Regions from separate parts of the Pectobacterium artocarpous genome, predicted to be linked through region 1. Evidence: predicted binding sites of a transcription regulator. Region 1 holds the regulator's gene; the other holds the start of a gene.

Region 1 (7,403 bases):
GAGATTATGGGAATCCGCCATCGCTCGCTTCCGCTGGAAGGTGTGCAGTTTCATCCAGAAAGCATTCTCAGCCAGCAAGGGCATCAACTTTTGGATAATTTCCTTAAAATTTAGCGAGATAGAAAGTTATTCTCTACAGTAGCCGATTTAATATTGCCTGTAATTGATTTTTTATGCATATTTATTGACTATATTTTCATTTCGACATAATGGACAGCAGAGTGAGGCAGCAAATGGCAGCAGAGCAGAAAGCAGTGACACGGGATACTCACGATAAAGTGATTTTGCCGGTTTATGCACCCGCGAAGTTTGTACCAGTGAAAGGTAAAGGGAGCCGCGTCTGGGATCAAGATGGCCGTGAGTATATCGATTTCTCCGGCGGCATTGCGGTTACGGCACTGGGTCACTGTCATCCTGCGCTGGTGAACGCATTGCAGCAACAGGGTGAAAAGCTGTGGCACACCAGCAATATTTTCACCAACGAACCTGCGCTACGCCTCGCCAGCAAATTGATTGATGCCACTTTTGCCGACCGCGTGTTCTTTGTTAATTCTGGTGCTGAGGCTAACGAAGCCGCTTTCAAACTGGCGCGCCACTATGCGGTTAAACGCCATAGTCCTTATAAAACCAAGATCATCGCTTTCTATAATGCGTTCCATGGCCGCACGCTGTTTACCGTTTCAGTTGGCGGACAGCCTAAATATGCCGATGGTTTCGGGCCTAAGCCTGCGGATATTGTCCATGTTCCTTTCAACGATCTGGCTGCGGTCAAAGCGGTGATGGACGATCACACCAGTGCCGTCGTGCTGGAGCCGATTCAGGGTGAGGGCGGTATTACGCCTGCGACACCTGAATTTTTACAAGGTGTTCGCGATCTGTGCGATCAGCATAAGGCGCTGCTGGTGTTTGATGAAGTGCAGAGCGGAATGGGGCGCACTGGCAAACTATTCAGCTACATGCACTACGGCATTACGCCGGATATTCTCACCACCGCTAAAGCGCTGGGTGGCGGCTTCCCGATTAGTGCGATGCTGACGACGGAAGAAATTGCCTCTGTGATGACGGTCGGGGTACATGGAACCACCTATGGCGGTAACCCGCTGGCCTGTGCGGTGGCGGAAGCTGCGCTGGATATCATCAATACGCCAGAAGTGCTGTCAGGCGTGGCGGATCGGCACGCTCGCTTTGTCAGTGAGCTGGAAAAAATCAACCAACAGTACGGTGTATTTGAACAGGTGCGCGGTATGGGGCTGCTGTTGGGGGCAGAACTGAAATCGCAGTGGCATGGCCGTGCGGGCGAGTTTCTGGCTGCTGCAACGGCTCAGGGCCTGATGGTGTTGATGGCGGGTCCGAACGTCATCCGCTTTGTGCCGTCTTTGATCATTGATGAAGACGACATTGTGCAGGGGATGGAGAAGTTCGCCAAAGCCGTCGCACAGGTTGTTAACGCAGCAAACTGAGTGATGTTCTTAAAAGAGCAGCGATAAAAAACGTAGGGAACGTTTTTCCACGCCGCTTGCGACGGTCTGTAAGGGGGAGCAGGGATGGCACACCATAAAAAAGCGTGAGGCCGAGGCTTCACGCTTTTTTGTTGGTAGGGTAGAGCAACAGGGATTTAGCGAGTGCCGTAAACGACAATTGTCTTACCGTGCGCAGAGATCAGGTTCTGGTCTTCTAACATTTTCAGAATGCGGCCCACGGTTTCACGCGAGCAGCCAACGATTTGCCCAATTTCCTGACGGGTAATTTTTATTTGCATACCATCTGGATGCGTCATGGCATCAGGTTGTTTAGCCAGGTTGAGTAGGGTTTGGGCAATACGGCCAGTTACATCAAGGAAGGCGAGGTTGCCGACTTTCTCTGAGGTAACCTGGAGTCTGCTTGCCATTTGTGCAGACAGACGCATGAGGATATCTGGGTTAACCTGGATTAGCTGGCGGAATTTTTTATAGGAAATTTCAGCCACTTCACAGGCGGTTTTTGCCCGCACCCAAGCGCTGCGTTCCTGACCTTCTTCAAACAGGCCGAGCTCACCAATAAAATCGCCCTGATTGAGGTAGGAAAGAATCATTTCCTTGCCTTCTTCATCTTTGATTAGCACTGCGACAGAGCCTTTCACGATGTAGTAAAGCGTTTCTGCTTTTTCACCTTGGTGAATAAGCGTGCTCTTCGATGGATACTTGTGGATATGACAATGGGAAAGGAACCATTCGAGAGTTGGGTCTGTTTGCGGTTTGCCGAGAACCATTCGCTATCATCCTCTGTTGTAATTCACTGCGCAAATTACAGGGGTCAGAGTTCCCTGTACGGCGTGTTTAACTGCTAAAAAAACAAAATTCAGTCTAGGCAGAATGACGTCAGGGAATATACTGGAACCACTGACCCTTGATTTTCCGGTGCTGCCTTGCCGCACCGTAAACGTGGCTGGGTATATCTGGCTACGTCATCATCTTCTTCGTTTCTGGGTTTGTCCAGAAAAGGTCTATTCTATTTTCGTTTTAACACAGCTTTAAGGATGTGTCTTGTGTTGTCTCGCTTCAGCATGACAAAGCTCTGATTAACGCTGATTTTTGTACAGTAACGGTATAAATTTTCAAAAAATTTTTAGTGGAGAGGCACCATGCAGGCACGGGTAAAATGGGTTGAAGGCTTAACGTTTTTGGGCGAATCCGCGTCAGGACATCAGGTGTTGATGGACGGCAATTCCGGCGATAAAGCGCCCAGCCCGATGGAAATGGTGTTGATGTCTGTGGGGGGATGCAGCGCGATTGATGTGGTTTCGATTCTGCAAAAAGGCCGCAACGATGTAGCGGATTGTGAGGTGAAACTGACGTCAGCGCGCCGGTCTGAAGCGCCGCGTTTATTTACCCATATCAATCTGCATTTTATCGTGACGGGAAAAGGGCTGACCGACAAAATCGTTGAACGCGCTGTAGCCCTGTCGGCGGAAAAATACTGCTCTGTGGCACTGATGCTGGGCAAGGCCGTTGAGGTGACGCATAGTCACGAAATTCGGGTGCTGGCTTAATCTCTTTCTCTGGGCACGACATTGCCGCGCCCAGTTTCGCTTATTCGATGGTTTTCCCTTCCATTAACCGCTGCACCAGCGGTGCCATGATGAGTTCCATCGCTAGCCCCATTTTCCCGCCGGGAACGACCAACGTATTGATGTGGGAGATAAATGATCCCTGCAACATGGCGAGCAGATAGGGGTAATCAATATTATCCAGGCCCTGAAAATGAATAACGACAAAGCTCTCGTCCAGCGACGGAATCGACTTGGCGGCGAACGGATTGGAGGTGTCCACGGTGGGCACGCGCTGGAAGTTGATGTGTGTGCGAGAGAACTGCGGCGTAATATAGGTGATGTAGTCTTCCATGGATCGCACGACGGAATCCATTACCGCTTCACGCGAGTGACCGCGCTCATTGACGTCGCGTATCAGCTTTTGGATCCATTCCAGATTGACGATCGGCACCACGCCGACGAGCAAATCGACATGCTGTGCTACGTCGTTTTGTTCGGTAACCACGCCACCGTGTAGCCCTTCATAAAACAGGATATCGGTGGGTTCCGGCATCCGCTCCCACGGCGTGAAGGTTCCGGGAACTTGATTGTACGGAATGGCTTCATCGTAGGTATGAAGATATTTACGCGTTTGGCCACGACCGTGCAGACCATATTCGATAAACGACTGTTCCAGCAGGCTGAAGTCATTCGCTTCCGGGCCGAAATAGCTGATATGGCGGCCTAAATCACGTGCTTTGCGAATGGCCATATCCATTTCCGGGCGGGTATAGCGGTGAAAACTGTCCCCTTCCAACTGGGCGGCGCGCAGATTAAGTTGCTGGAAAATCTTACGGAAAGCCAGACTGGTTGTCGTTGTTCCTGCCCCGCTAGAGCCGGTAACCGCAATAATCGGATGCTGATGTGACATAAGGCGCGTAACTCCGTGATCGCGATACACGCATCGGCTGAGAGCCTGCGCGCATCCTCAAAAATGACGTAAGTTTTTATCATTGTTAGCATGTTTGGCGCATTCTTTCACGCCTTTCGGCATACTCAATAAGGGGCATGGCCTCCTGCATTGAGCTGGCTGCGCGGCATAATATTGAGGGTTTCATGTAGTTCGGACCACACCAAAACGACCTGGCCAGATTTGAGCTGGAGGCGGATATCTTCCACTTTCTGCGCCAATGAGCGCTCCTGTTCGCCATAATCGGTACCTTCCCGCAGGACGAAAGATTCGATGATGTTATCCAGCGTTTCTGGATCGAGCTGTTGCCAGGGAATAATCACGCGATTCCTCCTGAATAAAAAGTTCCTGAGTGAAAGGTTCCTGAAGAATCGGTGGCGTGGTCCAAAAACGGGCTAAGCCAGTTGGGAATGCGCTGTTCCAGCCACATTTCCGGTTTCAGCAACGTTCCACAGACGAAGCCGACATGCCCGCCGTGTTCTGTTAGCTGATATTCAATATTTGACGGTAACTGCGACTGGTCGGGAATCACCTCTGACGTCATGAAAGGATCGTCCTTCGCATGGATGATGAGCAGCGGTTTACGTATCTGAGGCAGCAGCGGCAGGGCGCTACAGCGTCGATAGTAATCGGCGGCATCGCGGAAGCCGTGGATACGTGATGTAATAACGTCATCAAACTCTCGCAACTGGCGAATTCGCTTCAACTGCGGCAACTGAATTGGCAGCGTATCCGGGTAGGCTGCCAGCTTGCGGCCGGCGTTTTGCTTCAGCAGTCGCAGCAGGTAGTGCTGGTAGACGCGGGAGAAGCCTTGTTCCATCCGACGGCTACAGGGTTCGAGCATTAATGGTGCAGAAACAATGACGGCAGCGGATAGGGAGCAAGCTTCGCCTTGCTGGGCGAGCAGGTAAGCCAGCATGTTGCCGCCGAGAGACACGCCGATGGCAGCGGTAGGCACCACGCCCAGTGTCTCTTGCATCCAGTGCAGAAAATAGCTGGCATCGCTGGTTTCAGCGGAGTGATAAATACGCTTCATCCTGTTGGGCTTACCGCTGCATCCGCGAAAATGCATGATGACGGCGAGCCAGCCATGCTGTTTACAGGCATGCAGCAGGCCGTGGGCATAGGGGCTATGAAAGTTGCCTTCCAACCCGTGAAACAGCACGATGCGCGGTTTGTGCCGCGCCTGCTCGGGCGTTTCACTCCACGCCAGATCGACGAAATCGCCGTCGGGTAATTCGAGCGATTGCCAGACGGGTGAAAACTGTACGCGACGGCGAATCAGACGCGGGAGTAGCGTTTGCAGATGCGGGTTATGGGCACCGCTCAGCGGATGAAAATGGTCATACATAAAGGATATGGAAATCTTATTGTCGGCTCTTGTACGATCAATATCACACTGTTAGCTTCAATGCTGCCAGTGGGTACGATATTTGGGTCAGGAGCGCCCATAAATAATGGAACTGAGTTTATTTCTGTCGATGTTAGGATTTTTGTGGGTCGCGGCCATCACGCCGGGCCCGAATAATATGCTGTTGACTACTTCGGGCGCGAATTTTGGCTTTGTACGCTCGCTGTGGCTGATGATTGGCATCATGCTGGGCATGCAAAGCATTTTGCTGCTGGTGGCATTCGGCGTCGGCGGGTTGATTCTGATTTATCCCGCGCTGCACGTTATCCTGAAAGTGCTCGGCAGCGCCTATTTACTCTGGCTGGCGTGGAAAATCGCCACGGCGGCTTACGAACGGCTGGAAACGTCCGTAGCCCCACCGAAGCCGATTCGGCTTTATCAAGGGTGGTTACTACAATTCCTGAACCCGAAAGCGTGGCTCATGGCGCTGGGCGCCGTTGCCAGCTTTAGTCTTGCGGGGGAAGGCTATAACCATTCCGTTATCGCGATAAGCATCGGGATTGTGCTGGTCAATCTAGTGTCCGGTGTCATCTGGCTTGGGTTTGGCACGATGATTGGCCGACTGCTGCGCAGTAAGAAAGCGTGGATTATCTTTAATGTGTCAATGGGGCTGCTGACTGCCGCCTGCGTGCTGCTGATTTGGCATTAATGCTTCATTCACGAGTATAGCGAGCGGCTTTCCGCTCGCTATGTCTTTCAGGACACAAATCTTAAAGCGAATCGCTCTGCATCATCTGCTCTAGCTGTTCCTGCGCGTCCAGCCAGGATAGCTCCGTTTCTTCCAGCTCGATTTTGACTTTGGTTTGTTGTTGCAGGCAGTCGGTGAGTTCCGCTTTGCGGCTGATGTCGTAGATTGCGCTGTCCGCCAGTCGGGTTTCAAGCGCCGCCAGCGTCTCTCCCAGCTTTTCCATCTGCTGTTCAAACTTAGCGATCTGTTTTCGCAGCGGCTGAGTTTGCGTTCTCAACTCGGCTTCACGGCGTTTCTGATCTTTTCTGCCCTGCGCGCTGTTGGCGGCATTCTCTTTTGGCGTTTCAGCCGCCGCATTTTCCTGACGTTGTAGGCCGACCAGCCACTGTTGATAATCTTCCAAATCACCGTCGAATGGTTCTACTTTCTGATCGTGTACCAGATAGAGATCGTCCGTGGTCGAACGGATCAGGTGGCGATCGTGCGAAACGACAACCAACGCGCCTTCAAAATCGATTAACGCCTCGGTCAATGCCTGACGCATATCCAGATCGAGGTGGTTAGTCGGTTCATCGAGCAGTAGGAGATTCGGACGCTGCCAGACGATAAGCGCCAGCACCAGACGGGCTTTTTCGCCACCGGAGAAGCGCTCGGTAATCTCCGTAACCTTATCACCCTGAAAACCGAATCCGCCGAGGTAGTCACGCAGTTGTTGTTCCGTTTCCCGTTCAGCCAGACGCACCAGATGCTGCAAGGGCGACTCGTCCGCACGTAAAAACTCTAATTGATGCTGGGCGAAGTAGCCGAGCTTCACGCCTTTTGCCAGCCCGATTTCCCCTTTCAAAGGGGCAAGCGTGCCAGCAAGCAGTTTGATCAGCGTGGATTTACCCGCGCCGTTATGGCCGAGTAGCCCGATACGAGAGCCCGGTACTAAATTGAGTTTAATTGATTCCAAAATCAGCGTGTCGCCATAGCCCGCGCTAACTTTTTCCATCTTCATTAATGGATTGGGCAACGATTCCGGGGCGCGAAAGCTGAAGCGGAAGGGGTTATCGACATGCGCTGGCGCAATCAGCTCCATGCGTTCCAGCATTTTTATCCGGCTTTGCGCCTGCTTGGCTTTGGTCGCTTTCGCGCGGAAGCGGTCAATATAGTGTTGCAGATGTGCGACGCGCTCTTGCTGGTGTTCATAGAGTGACTGTTGTTGTGCAAGTCGGGTGGCGCGCTGACGTTCAAACGAGGAGTAGTTACCCGTGTACTCGTTGAGCGACTGCTGCTCGATGTGCAGGATCTTGGTTACCACCGGATCGAGGAAATCGCGGTCGTG
Region 2 (7,403 bases), on a different contig from region 1:
ACTGACGCACCATTAATTCCGGCGTCAGCACCAATACATTCGGCTCAGTATTGGGATGCTCCAGACGATACAAGAGTGTATCAACCGCCAGTTCGCCAAGTTCATCCTTCGGTTGGTGCACAGTAGTAAGAGGTGGAGACATATAGCGAGCCAGCTCAATATCATCGTAACCAATAACCGCCATATCCTGGGGGATCGAAAGCCCAGCCTGATAAAGCGCATGGTAAACGCCAACGGCCATCGCATCGTTACTGGTGAACACGGCTTCGGGCTTATCTTCCAACGCTAATAACTGCTGCATAGCGCGATAGCCCGTTTCAAATTCAAAATCGCCGAAAATTTCATAATCAGCGGGAACGGATAGCCCAGCGAGCTGCATCGCCTGTCGATAACCTTCTAGTCGGTTATAGGCTGTCGTCTTATCTTTCGGACCCGCAATGCAGGCTATCTTTTTATAACCGCGCGAGATGAGGTAATTCGTTGCGATCTCGCCACCGAGCAGAGAATTGTCTTTAATGACATCCATAACGCCTTCAAAAGGGGCCCAATCCATCATGACCATAGGAATAGAAGGATAACGGCTCATCATTTCGGGCAAAGGGCGATGGCTTTCGGTACACATCAGCAATACACCATCGACCCGCTTTTGCAGCAGTGTTTCAAGGCTATGGCTCATTCTGTCGCGATCGCCTTCGGTGTTGCACAGAATCAGGCTATAGCCCCGCTCATAGCAGCAACGCTCAACACCACGCACCACTTCGGCATAAAACGGGTTATTACTGGCAGTAAGCAACATGCCGATGGTGCGAGTCTGGTTTATTTTCAGACTTCTGGCCAGCGCAGACGGCGCATAGTTGAGATCCTCAACGGCCTTCATCACTTTTTCGCGAATGGTGTCGCTGACAAAGCGATTGTTATTAATGACGTGAGATACGGTAGACGTAGAAACGCCCGCAAGACGGGCGACATCTTTCATGGTGGCCAAAGATCACCCCTGAGTTTGCAAAAATGCGTCGATCTCTTCGCGCCATGGAACAGAAGGTTGAGCACCTCGGCGAGTCACAGCGATCGCCGCTGCCGCATGGGCAAATTTGACGGCGGAGGACATCGTTTGGTTTTCCAGCAACGCGGTAACGAGCGCGCCATTAAATGTGTCCCCGGCGGCAATAGTATCCACGGCTTTTACACGATACCCTGGAATTCGCTGCCCCTGGCCGTTTTCACTTAGCCATACGCCGCGGCTACCCAATGTGATGAGAACCGTTTCAATGCCTTTATGGTGTAGAACCTGTGCCGCACGGGCAGCATCGTCTTCCGTTTCGACGCTAATCCCCGTCAGGAACTGCGCTTCGGTTTCATTCGGCGTGATCATATCGACCCGCGACAATAACTCATCAGGCAATTCACGTGCAGGAGCGGGGTTAAGAATCACTTTCGTCTGGTGTTCATGCGCCAGTTTGGCTGCTGCGATGACCGTTTCTAACGGCGACTCAAGCTGCATAAGCAACGCGGAGGCATCCATAATGTGTTGCTGATGGCGATGAAGGTAATCAGGCGTCACGGCCGCATTCGCGCCGGCGTTAATCGCGATCATATTTTCTGCTTCAGCATTAACAAAAATCAGCGCAACACCGGTTGTTTCCCCGGAGATAGCCTCAACGGCGGAAACGTCAATATTATCGTTGGATAATTGCTGGCAAATACGGGCACCGATATCATCGTCTCCGACGCAGGCAATAAAAGCGATGTCAGCACCACTTCGGCCAGCGGCAACGGCCTGATTGGCACCTTTCCCACCAAAAGCAACGCTATATTGCTCACCGATCACCGTTTCACCCGGGCGGGGAAATTGCTCAAGATTGAGAATATGGTCAGCATTAATACTGCCCAGCACCACCAGCTTACCCGTTTTCATTATGTCGAATCCCGCTACGTTAATAATGCGCCACCACAAACGGGTGGCGCGAGCCCTGCTTTATTTCTTTGATTATTTTGCTACCAACTTCAGGTCAACCGGAATGATGGCCTGCGTTTTTTCACCTTTCAGCACTTTCGCTGCGGTCTCGATACCAATCACACCGATCTGATCGGGACGCTGAGCAACGGTTGCCGCCAGCTTGCCTGACTCAACAGCCTTCACACCATCCTGAGTACCGTCAAAACCGACAACCAGTACATCGGTTTTACCCGCCGTTTGCAGCGCACGCAGTGCACCCAGCGCCATTTCATCGTTCTGGGCAAATACAGCCTGAACATCTGGGTGTGCGGTCAGCAGGTTCTGCATCACATTCAGCCCTTTCGTACGATCGAAATCAGCAGGCTGGCTGGCCAGCATCGCGAATTTATTTTTCTCAGCAGATTTCATGAAGCCCGCACCACGCTCGCGCGCGGCAGACGTTCCGGCGATCCCTTCCAACTGAATCACCTTGGCACCTTCACCCAATTTCTTGGCAATGAAGTCACCAGCAACTTTACCACCGAAGGCGTTATCAGAAGCAACGTGGCTCACAACTTCACCACTGCTGGCAACGCGGTCCAACGTGATAACCGGGATCTTGGCCTGGTTGGCCATTTTGATCGCATTACCGACCGCATCAGAATCAGTTGGGTTGATCAGCAGAACTTTGGTGCCACGTACCGTCAAATCCTGAACATTAGCCAGTTCTTTGGCTGGGTTATTTTGGGAATCCAAGACAATCAGTTCGTAACCCAGTTTGTCGGCTTCTTTCTGTGCCCCCTCTTTCATTGAAACAAAGAACGGGTTATTCAGCGTAGACACCACCAGAGCAACCGTATCTTTGGCCAACGCATTAGCACTGACAGTCGCGCTCAGCGCAACAGCGGAAACCAGAGTAGCCAGCTTTTTCATATTCATAACGCAATTCCTGTGTGAATGAAGGTTATTTACTGCTTTTGTTATCTACCAGAACCGCCAGCAAGATGACGACGGCTTTAACGATCATTTGGTAGTAAGAAGAAACACCTAATAAATTCAGTCCGTTGTTGAGGAAGCCAAGGATGAGTGCGCCGATCAACGTGCCAACGATACGCCCTTTGCCTCCAGCCAGACTGGTGCCGCCCAATACTACAGCCGCGATAGCATCCAGCTCATATCCAGTCCCCGCAGTAGGCTGTGCAGAGGACAAACGTGCGACTTCGATGATTCCCGCCAAGGCAGACAGCAGCCCACAGAGGGAGTAGACAATGATCTTGATTTTATCAACGCTGATACCGGACAAACGGGTGGCGGATTCGTTGCCGCCTAACGCATAGATATAGCGTCCCAGGCGAGTATGGTGCAGCATGTACCAGGCCGCCGCGAACACGATAGCCATGATCCAGATTGGTGTCGGAATCCCCAGTGGGCGGCCGATACCAAACCAGCCAAACGCATCTGCTACATCCGAAAAGCCGGTATTAATCGGGCTGCCGTTGGTATAGACCATCGTCACGCCGCGCAGCAACAGCATCATGACCAGCGTAGCGATAAACGCTTGCACTTTACCTTTGGAAACAATAATCCCTGTGCCTGCACCTATCAGCGCCCCCAGCGCCAATGCGCCAAATACCGCCACCAGAGCGTTGACCTCAAGCCCGACGATGGAAGCCGCGACAGCACCGGTCAGCGCCAGCAGCGAGCCTACCGACAAATCGATGCCCGAGGTCAGAATTACCAGCGTCATGCCAACCGCCATGATAGCGTTCACTGACGTCTGCTGAAGAATATTGAACAGGTTGTTCAGAGTGAAAAAGTTAGGGCTCATGGCGGAAACAATCGCAATAAGGATTAGGAGCGCAATCAGCGATTTCTGCTCCAGTAACCACTCTTTGCTGAACCAGCGTTTTGCCGTGATAGATTGAGAACTCATGTCTGACTTACTCCTGCTTTGCGCCGTATTGCTTACCAACGGCCGCAGCCATCAGTACTTCCTGGGTTGCTTGTTCAATCGGGAAATCACCGCTCAAGCGCCCTTCATGCATCACAATGATGCGATCGCTCATTCCCAATACTTCGGGCATTTCGGATGACACCAAAATGATGCTCAGCCCTTCTTCTTTGAATTGGTTGATTAACTGATAAATTTCTTTCTTCGCCCCGACATCGACGCCACGCGTCGGTTCATCGAGGATCAATACGTTGGGGCGCGTCATCAGGCCGCGAGCAATCGCCACTTTCTGCTGATTACCGCCGGAAAGCAGGCCGATTGGCTGCTCCATTGACGGCGTTTTAACGTTGAACAGGCGAATAAAGTCAGCGACCGTTAATTGCTCTTCAGCGTGCTTGAGACGACCGCCTGCATGGCTGAAATAGCGCAATGCCGTTAACGACATGTTTTCTTTTACCGACATGCCCAACACCAGGCCATCACGCTTACGGTCTTCCGAAATGTAAACGATACCGTTCGCCAAACCGTCCTGCGGTTTACGGGTCACGACGTCGCGGCCATCCAGCGTCACATTACCGCCAGTACGCGGTAGAGCACCGTAGAGGATCTTCATCAACTCGGTACGACCCGCGCCCATCAGCCCCGCCACGCCGAGGATTTCACCTTTTCGCACCGTAAAATTGACGCTGTCGACCCCCGGACCGGACAGGTTTTGTACCTTAAGGCGGACCGCTCCCGGCGCTTTACTCGAACGCGGATACTGATCTTCCAACTTGCGGCCCACCATCATTTCAATCAGCGTATCTTCCTGTAAGTCACTGACTGGGCGCTCGCCAATAAACTGACCATCGCGCAAGACAGTAATGTCGTCGCAGATTTCAAAGATTTCTTTCAGGCGGTGGGAAATATAGACAATGCCGCATCCCTGGGATTGCAGCTCGTTAATCACGCTGAATAGCGAAGCCGTTTCGGTATCCGTCAGAGCATCAGTGGGTTCATCCATGATGATGACTTTCGATTCAAAGCTCAGCACCTTGGCAATTTCCACCATTTGCTGATCGCCAATCGATAAATCCCCGACCATACGGTGGCTGTCGTAGCGCAGATTAAGGCGCTTCAGCAGCTTGTCGGCTTCCGCATACATCTTATTCCAGTCGAGGCTGCCAAAGCGGTTGGTAAATTCACGTCCGAGAAAGATATTCTCAGCAATCGTGAGCTGGGGAATCAGGTTAAGTTCCTGATGGATGATACCGATACCTGCTTCCTGGGACGCTTTCGGCCCGTTGAAATTCACCTCCTGCCCCAGAAAATGAATGCTACCGGCATCTTTACGGTAGATCCCGGTCAGGACTTTCATCATGGTGGACTTGCCCGCACCGTTCTCGCCCACCAGCGCCATCACTTTCCCCGGATAGACGTTGAGCGCCGCACCGGACAGCGCTTTAACGCCAGGAAAAGATTTCGTGATGCCTTGCAGTTGCAGTAAAGGTTGCATGGATACCTCAGAACGTTACGCCAGCACACAGGATGACATTGGCATACGGAGAGCACTCTCCGCTGCGAATGATGGCCCGGCTTTTGCCGCTTTGGGTTTTGAATTCTTCATGGCTGACATAGTGCAATGCAATTGAGTTTCCCTGGCGTTGTTCAAGTTGCTTCAATTGATCGAGTAATGCGTCATGGACTGCGGGGTTCTTCTCAATGATCTCTTCCGCCAGAATAGCGGCCTCAACCTGCATTTCACTGGTGATCACACTCACCACCTGCAAAAACGTCGGCACGTTATGCGTCAACGCCAGATCGATACGCGTCGTCGTTTCAGGAATCGGTAAACCCGCATCACCAATAGCAAGGCTATCGGTATGGCCCAGCCGAGCAATCACGGAAGAAATATCTGCGTTCAATAGTGCTGCTTTTTTCATCTTCTCACCCCACCAGCGAAACGTTTCGCTGGTGACATTCTAGGAAAAGAAGAGGGAAAGGCAACGAAGAGATAAAAAAAGTGTGATCAGTATCGAAACGTTTCGCTAACAAAAAAATAAAGAGAACAAGAGGCGTTTATAGAAGAGAGAGAAATGGCGGGCAAAAGCCCGCCAATAGGGAATTGAGGATAACGATTTAGAGTTTACGAATCTGCTTCACATCCAGTTCGACGGAATTGAAGTCTTTATCCAGTTCCCCCTGAATTTCCACTTTATCGGTGGGTGAAATCATCTGGCCATTCCAGCGCTTGTGATCGATCTCGACTTCCATCGTGCCTGTCGAATCGCGGAACAGATAGTTCTCATCACCGATTCGTTTTTCAATATTGCCGCTCAGCGTAACCCAACTGTCGTCACGCAGATCTTTAGCCTTATCTACCGTCGTGAGGGAATTCTGTGGATCGATGAACCCCCCTTTATGTGTGCCAACCGCTGGCGTTTCAGGGTTGACGAAACCACCGCCGCTTTGTGCGGCAAATACCGGAGCAGAAACCAGAGCGGTAATGGCAAGTAACGCAGCTGCTTTTTTCATATTTACCTTCCTTATCTTGTCTGTCGTTTCACAGTCAACGATTTCGCAGTCAACCTGCGGGAGTAATCGGTCTTCGGGAAGGATTAAAACAAACCGTTCTTAACAGAATCTTAAGGAATCAGCGTCTGCATTTTTATTTTTTTATATTGCCGAAATCGCCCGATTTCAGCGATTTGTCCTGTACACGCAGCCCCCCGATTTCGTATAAAACCGGAAAAGGCGCAAACGCGACAGCGACACATTCCCTGTGAGGCAGCCATGAGAATATTGTTAATCGAAGACGATCGCCTGATTGGCGATGGCCTGAAAGCAGGCTTAATCAAACTGGGTTTTAATATTGACTGGTTTACGGAAGGCAAAGCGGGCGCCGCTGCCTTGAAAGCCGCGCCCTATGATGTGGTTGTGCTCGATCTCAGCCTGCCGGGTATGGACGGAATGGATATCCTGCGCCAGTGGCGTCAGGCTGGGCATGACGAACCGGTGCTGATTCTGACCGCTCGGGATGCGCTGGAACAGCGTGTGGAAGGGCTCCAGCAGGGTGCCGATGATTATTTATGTAAGCCCTTTGCACTGGCGGAAGTTGCCGCTCGTCTTCAGGCGCTAATTCGCCGCCGTCACGGCCAACTCCAGCCCACATTAACGCACGGTGCGGTTTCCCTTGAATCGGGCTCACGGACCGTCACGCTTAACAATGAGCCGTTGATACTAAAATCCCGTGAACTGGCGCTGCTGGAACTGTTTTTACTCAACCCGAACCGTGTGCTCACGCGCGCCCAGTTGGAAGAAAAGCTCTACGGGTGGGACGATGATGTCTCCAGCAATGCAGTAGAAGTGCACATCCACCACCTGCGCAAAAAGCTGGGCAGCGGGTTTATCCGTACCGTGCATGGCGTTGGCTATATTCTGGGAGATGCACCATGAACCTACTCAGCCTGCGCTTACGCCTGATTACCGGTTTTTCGCTGCTGACGCTGATTTGCTGGGGCGTAGCCAGTCTGCTGG

Evidence for each region. The regulator CRP, encoded in region 1, controls carbon source genes, mostly activating them, when cyclic AMP is high. The targets are predictions, from matches to a motif close to ATGTGANNNNNNTCACAT.
Region 2: the regulator CRP is predicted to act here: its motif matches at 5,890-5,907, upstream of rbsD (D-ribose pyranase).

What each region holds. Positions count from the first base shown of each region.
Region 1 is NZ_JBJXVK010000003.1:211,785-219,187, forward strand. It holds gene ACKQAD_RS03035 (aminodeoxychorismate synthase component II) at 1-114, shown strand, start outside; gene argD (bifunctional acetylornithine/succinyldiaminopimelate transaminase) at 234-1,460, shown strand; gene crp (cAMP-activated global transcriptional regulator CRP) at 1,616-2,248, opposite strand; gene ACKQAD_RS03050 (OsmC family protein) at 2,621-3,028, shown strand; gene ACKQAD_RS03055 (phosphoribulokinase) at 3,069-3,938, opposite strand; gene ACKQAD_RS03060 (YheU family protein) at 4,064-4,300, opposite strand; gene ACKQAD_RS03065 (hydrolase) at 4,297-5,328, opposite strand; gene ACKQAD_RS03070 (LysE family translocator) at 5,435-6,037, shown strand; gene ACKQAD_RS03075 (ABC transporter ATP-binding protein) at 6,099-7,403, opposite strand, start outside.
Region 2 is NZ_JBJXVK010000012.1:115,999-123,401, reverse strand. It holds gene rbsR (ribose operon transcriptional repressor RbsR) at 1-985, opposite strand, end outside; gene rbsK (ribokinase) at 989-1,915, opposite strand; gene rbsB (ribose ABC transporter substrate-binding protein RbsB) at 1,988-2,875, opposite strand; gene rbsC (ribose ABC transporter permease) at 2,901-3,869, opposite strand; gene rbsA (ribose ABC transporter ATP-binding protein RbsA) at 3,877-5,382, opposite strand; gene rbsD (D-ribose pyranase) at 5,390-5,809, opposite strand; gene ACKQAD_RS09925 (YgiW/YdeI family stress tolerance OB fold protein) at 6,006-6,401, opposite strand; gene qseB (quorum sensing response regulator transcription factor QseB) at 6,660-7,322, shown strand; gene qseC (quorum sensing histidine kinase QseC) at 7,319-7,403, shown strand, end outside.